One region of the Psychrobacillus sp. FJAT-21963 genome, then DNA from elsewhere that is predicted to be linked to it. Evidence: a T-box and tRNA genes for the amino acid it is inferred to sense, from the RefSeq annotation. Region 1 holds a T-box; the other holds one or more tRNA genes.
What was found. A T-box is a leader RNA that pairs with one kind of tRNA and senses whether it is charged. The one in region 1 lies ahead of AN959_RS13890 (valine--tRNA ligase), so its partner is inferred to be a tRNA-Val.

Region 1 (3,436 bases):
AATCCATGCATCTGCAACTGATTTTTTACCGTCAAGATTGATTTCTTCAAATGTTAATCCTTCCATATTCATCAATGCAAATCGAGATGCATTCCAAATCTTATTAGCAAAATTCCAAACCGCTTCTACTTTTTCCGTAGAGAAACGCAAATCTTGCCCTGGAGATGAACCAGTACTTAAGAAATAACGGAGTGAATCTGCACCATACTGCGCAATTATGTCCATCGGATCTACACCATTACCAAGAGATTTGGACATTTTTCGTCCATCTTCAGCTCGAACCAATCCATGTATTAAAACATCATCAAATGGACGAGTTTCTGTAAATTCAATTCCTTGGAAAATCATACGTGAAACCCAAAAGAATATAATATCATATCCTGTAACAAGTGTATTTGTTGGATAATATTTTTTAAATTCTTCGTTTTGTTCATCTGGCCAACCTAATGTAGAAAATGGCCAAAGAGCAGATGAGAACCATGTATCTAATACATCTTCATCTTGGCTCCAGTTTTCAGCATCTATTGGAGCTTCGTGTCCAACATACACTTCCCCTGTTTCGTTGTGGTACCAAGCAGGAATTCGATGACCCCACCATAATTGACGAGAAATACACCAATCATGAATGTTTTCCATCCATTGCAAATACGTTTTTTCGAAACGGTCCGGTACAAAATTTACTTTTTCTTCTGCTTGTTGTAATTTAATTGCCTCATCAGCCAATGGTTGCATTTTTACAAACCATTGAGTTGAAAGATAAGGTTCAACAACTGCTCCACTTCGCTCCGAGTGGCCTACTGAATGCATGTGCTCTTCAATTTTGAATAAAACACCAGCGTCTTGTAAATCTTTCACGATTTGTTTACGGCATGCAAAGCGGTCCATTCCGTCGTACTGAGCAGCATTTTTATTCATCGTACCATCTTCATTCATTACTAAAATACGTTGTAAATTATGACGGTTACCAATTTCAAAGTCATTTGGATCATGTGCAGGTGTAATTTTAACCGCCCCACTACCGAACTCCATATCTACGTAATCATCCCCTACGATTGGGATTTCACGATTTGTAATTGGTAGAATCACTGTTTTACCTATTAAATGTTTATAACGCTCATCTTCTGGGTGCACTGCAACTGCACTATCCCCTAGCATTGTTTCAGGTCGAGTAGTTGCAACATCAATTGTGCCAGTACCATCTGCGAGTGGGTAATGCATATGATAGAATGCACCCTGTACATCTTTATGGATTACTTCGATGTCAGAAAGAGCAGTCTTTGTAGCAGGATCCCAGTTAATAATATACTCGCCGCGATAGATCAAACCTTTATTGTAAAGCTTTACGAACACTTCTTTAACTGCATTCGATAGACCTTCATCCAATGTGAAACGTTCTCTTGAATAGTCTAAACCTAAACCTAGTTTTGCCCATTGCTCGCGAATATGACCAGCATACTCTTCTTTCCATTTCCAAGTTTCTTCGACAAATTTTTCGCGTCCTAAATCATATCTAGTTATATTTTGTGAACGCAGTTTTTCTTCTACTTTTGCTTGTGTTGCAATACCAGCATGATCCATACCAGGTAACCAAAGAGCATCATATCCTTGCATACGTTTCATACGTATTAGAATATCCTGTAATGTAGTATCCCAAGCATGCCCTAGGTGTAACTTACCTGTTACGTTCGGTGGTGGAATCACAATCGTATAAGGATCTTTTGCGCTTTCTGGATGCGCCTCGAAAAATTTCCCTTTGAGCCACCATTCATAGCGACCTTTTTCAATCGATTGCGGATCGTACTTCGTTGACATAGTTGTTTCATTTGTCATATGTGTTCCTCCTAAAAAAGAATATAAAAAAACTCCTGTCGTCATTAAAGGACGAAGGAGTTTGTTCGCGGTACCACCTTTATTCGCAGATGCAAAAAATAACATCACGCTCTCAATTAGATAACGGCTTCAAACCGGCAATTGCTACTGTTAGTTCACAAAAGCTGCTCATGGGCTACCTTCAAATGGCCGTTAACAGAAACATTTCAGCAGTTTGTTTCCTTTCTTTCGATAACTAACTCATTTTACTCTTCCCATTCATAGCATCAATATTTTAATCTAAATCACCAATTCGGTTGAAAAGATTAATGCCTAGAGAATTCCACAGATGTTTAAAAATCTGTACTTCAAGGCGAATTTGATTGTTTGTTCATATTGTACCTAATCTTATGATATGACGTCAAGTCACGTCACGTGAAAGGAGAATATACAATGAGAAAAGGATATAACCCTTACTTGTTACCAGATTGGCTTAGAAAAACACGCTTTTATTGTAAAGGAATTATTATTCCTATTTGTGGTTTTCAGCTTATCCGTGTATTAATTGTTCCAACAACTTGGGATTTTATTTTACTTGTTTTTCTATTGTTCATCTGCTTCTTGCTTTACAAGGACATAATTTGATGGAAACGTAAGCTTTGACATTCCATCATCTAAATCAAAAATAAATTGAAGCTCCGATTCTACACTATTTGGACTCTCTAACATCTCTACTTCATCCGATTCTTCTCTTTCACTTTCTTTTTCAACTACCATTGGAGCTTCATATTCACAATAAACAGACCAGGCAATTTCAATAGCTGCTTGATCTGTCGTTTTAGAATGTACGCGGCGAACATCTAAAGAAGGGGAAAACCCTTGTTGTATTTTATCCTTTGAAATCTCTACACTCATCGGTACAGCATATTCGAAATAACCTACTTCTCCCTGCACATCTAAATCCTCGATTTGGGTAAATTCGCTTGTAGCGTGATGCTCATGTTCACCTTCTTCAAATTCAACATGACAGGTAATGTGATAGATCCCCATTATCTGAATCGAATCTTCTGTTTCACTTTGCTCATATTGTGGAGTTACTTCAACTGTTTTTATCTCTTTAGGAATACCAAAACTCGCTGGAAAAAGAAACTGTTCTTTTACGTCCCATACTTTCACTTCCATTTTTCATCCTCCTTCATATAGGACAAATTATGATAGAAACTCATGAAATATGAAAAACGCTCGCAAAATAATTATGAGGACAGAATATCTACAAAAAATATATCGAGGGATACACATACGGTGCCATTTGTCATTATTTTATTAAATATAAAGAAGATAAACTTAATTTTATTTTAAATAGCTAATTTCCGTTCCAGGCGGACGCGTTCCGCCGGCATGGCTTCAGCCGCTTCCTTCGCTATGCTCAGTCCAGGGTCTTCAGCTCATGCACCTGCCGCTTCGCTTTCGGTGCAGAAAACATTTGCTATTCCGGCTGGAGTCGCCGCCTTTCACTCCAAACAACTATTATCCGCATTACAATAAGAAAACCATTATGCCATTAATAGTGCAAGTTTTTATCACTTAAATCTTTCCAATTAGTATTTTTAGAAAATCGTTGAAAAAG
Region 2 (3,436 bases), on a different contig from region 1:
TGGGATACAGAATCAGAGGGTCCAGCAAAACGGATATATTCGATTACAGATGCGGGTGAACAATACTTAGAGGTTTGGGCAAGTTCACTTGCAAACTACCAAAATATGATCAATCAATTTTTTAATTTGTACCAACCTTTTTTTCCCTTTCAGCAGAACACGAAAAAAACAGATACAGAAAAGTAAATAATGGTACCAATGCGCTTTGGTGCATCTCATATAACGTAATTCGGTTACAATTAAAAGGAGGAAAATGGAATGAGTAATGTAGAATCGAAGAATCAAAAATCGAACGGATTAGATTTAATACTGGATGGATGGTTGAACAGCTTTAAAGTATTTCAATCTTTTCAAACGGAAATTGCAGAAAAATCATTACAGCATCTTCATATTCAAAGAGACATCCTAAATTCTACTCGAGAGACATTCAGTAAAATAGAAGAAGATAAAAATAAATTTGAAGAAGAGTGGAAAGCTGTATTACAAAATACGATCAAGTCAATCAATAATGAACAAATTGAACGATTATTATCTGCATGGGTCAACCAAATCGAAGAAATAAACAGTTCCATAAAAGAAATTTCTGGATTGCCTAATCAAGCTATTTTAGACTTATTTGCACAATCTCATGTTCAATTGGAGACCAATGTGAAGGCGGCACTTGAGCAACAACAAAAAAACAGTGTAGAAGTCTTCCAAAAAGTTGAGTTGCTTACTGAGCATATAAAACAAGCACATCATGTATTACTACCAACAGTTTAAAAAACATAAAGACTACCTCCGATTTTCATTAGGAAGGTAGTCTTATCTTGTGTTACTTGCTTTCATTCGATTGTAATATGCGTAACCTATAGGAATTCATTGCAGTCTCTCCCAGTTGGTCAAGTAAATTATAATTGGCAAATGCCCCAACCACTGCTCCAATACCAGGAACTAATTGAAACATCTTCACTAAATCTATATAGTCCCGATACTCCTGTTGAAAATCACGCCAATCCATATCGGCAATCACATGCTTTTGTTGTTCCCAGTTTTCAATGATAAATAAAGTCTCTTTTCGCTTTTCCTCACTTGAAAAAGCCAACAGGAAAATATGCAAGATAAAGAGGCGTTCTTCATAATCCTTTGTGTCATATCCGTAAATAGAAGCAGCTTCAAACAAAAACTTCATTTTAATGGATAAAAGCAATGGAAAGTCAGCGAGACCAAGAAGTATACCTCCTGCTCCAGTACCAGCCCCTTCCACAACTGCTGTTTTTCGATAAGTGGAAAGCTTCTCTCTAAGTAGTTCATCTTTTTCAAAAAGACCAATGTCCAATGTTGATCTTTTTTTCGTTGTAATATTTGATCCTACGAGTGTTGCTTTCACCATATTTTTGATGCTATCAGTCATTACTTGATGAAACTTTTCTGGAATAAGACCGTTTATCTTTGTCTGAGCAACCTTCGATACACGACTGATACGACTAGATCGTTTGGTCATTTTGCGCTTCCAAAAATCAAGTTCCCTTTCTACTTCCATTATATAATCGACCATATGCCCTTCCCTTTCTAAACAATTCCTCATTACATTCTAGTATAAAGTATTAAAGTTTCATTCCAATGGACGTAAGCTGTGTTTGCATATAAGACTAGAGTCGTAGGTGTTTTATTCACTTCATATTTATTATGTCCTAACTCATAACATCTTTCTTTTGTAATTACTTTAAATGCTACCGATTCCTCCCTTGCAACTTCATCTCGTTTTTAAATACACTCACGTAGTTCTTTTCTTACATTATTCATATTATGCTTTTTGGATCAATTCCAAATAAAAATTGTATCCTACCGATTTAACTTATATAATAATGAAGAAATAGGAAAACGATCTTGTAGCTCAGTTGGGAGAGCGCCACCTTGACAGGGTGGAGGTCGCTGGTTCGAACCCAGTCGGGATCATCTTTTTATAAAGCTTGTAAACGTTGATTTAACCAAAAAAGACATCCAATTAGAATGATCATTGGATGTCTTTTTTTGTTGAAACTGCTAAACAGTGATTCAACCGTGCCAATCTATATTAATTTTATTTCTTGTTATTATTTTTGATATTAGCCAAGCGAATGAAGTTTTCATCTCGTTCTGTAATTCTTCTTTGAACATCGTCATTGCCGGCATAAGTGAATAAGCCATTTCCTGTTTTTGTTCCAAGATTTCCGCTTAGAACTTTTTCTTCAACAAATTGCGGGATTTTTTCTTCTTTGGACAATACAGGTGCAAGGTTTTCAACCACACTCTTCCAGATGTCTAATCCTCCAAAGTCTGCTGTTTCTAATGGACCGATGAATGCCCATCTGAACCCTGGTCCAGTAGTAATAGCCAAATCTATATCTTCAGCTTCCGCAACACCTTGATCCAATAAATAAAATGCTTCACGAACTAATGCAGCTTGTAGACGGTTGCCAATTAGTCCAGGGATATCTTTTTTTAAGACAACTGGTTTCTTGCCGATATTTCTCAAAACTTCTACTGTACGATCAATGATATCTTGCGAAGTTTCTGGTCCTTTAACGACTTCTACAAGTGGAACTAAATGTGCCGGATTGAAGAAGTGAGTAATAATTAGACGGTCTTTCTTTTGGACACCTTCAGATAGTTGTTGAATGGAAAACGTAGATGTATTAGAAGCAATAATTGTATCGTCCTCTACGACTTCCTCTAACTGTTTGAATAAGTCGAATTTAATAGTTAGATTTTCAGATACTGCTTCAGTGACAAATCGTGTTCCGTTAATCGCTTCTCTTAAATCAGTAGTAATAGAAATTCGTTTTAATGTATTTTCTTTATCAGATGTTGTGATGGAATTTTCTTGGATTAACATGTCCAAATTATCTGAGATTCGTGTGATCGCTCTTTCCAAGAACTCATCTTTAATATCATACATATATACGTCATAACCAGCTTGTGCATACAGTTGCACAATTCCATGTCCCATAGTACCTGCGCCTAATACTGTAACTTTCTCTACCATTATAAACTCCCCCTTCTTTAGTAGTTTATCACCTAAAATCGGTATTCCCAAAATTGATTGCCGAATTCTACTTGATGTTTTGGACATAAAAATAGACCATCGAAAAATGATGGTCTTGTTTAACTAAAGCACCCGTTAGTTTAAGTGAAAGGTTTCACAATCTATCATAAATACATAGGTATCAGGATTAACCCGTTAACTTTAATTGAATAACCTCGCTATTAATTTCTTCTGGATAAAAGTTCTGTCTCTTAGCCACTAATAAAAACACACCTTTATAAAAACAGTATCATAATTAATACAACATTTTACGTGAAAGACGTGATATTTTCCATACAAGTACATTTTGAAATTTATCCTTCTCAACATCAGATATCGATGTTTTCTTTTGCTTTCATCTTTTTGTGTATATGTCCCCCTGTATTGTAC

Region 2: it has a tRNA-Val gene. The T-box ahead of AN959_RS13890 (valine--tRNA ligase) is inferred to sense a tRNA for this amino acid. The anticodon was not compared.

The regions. Positions count from the first base shown of each region.
Region 1 is NZ_LJIY01000006.1:64,539-67,974, reverse strand. It holds gene AN959_RS13890 (valine--tRNA ligase) at 1-1,830, opposite strand, end outside; T-box leader at 1,875-2,101, opposite strand; gene AN959_RS13885 (hypothetical protein) at 2,413-2,991, opposite strand.
Region 2 is NZ_LJIY01000003.1:146,214-149,649, reverse strand. It holds gene phaQ (poly-beta-hydroxybutyrate-responsive repressor) at 1-186, shown strand, start outside; gene AN959_RS10345 (hypothetical protein) at 259-762, shown strand; gene AN959_RS10340 (EcsC family protein) at 815-1,537, opposite strand; tRNA gene AN959_RS10335 (tRNA-Val) at 1,866-1,938, shown strand; gene AN959_RS10330 (3-hydroxyacyl-CoA dehydrogenase family protein) at 2,063-3,007, opposite strand.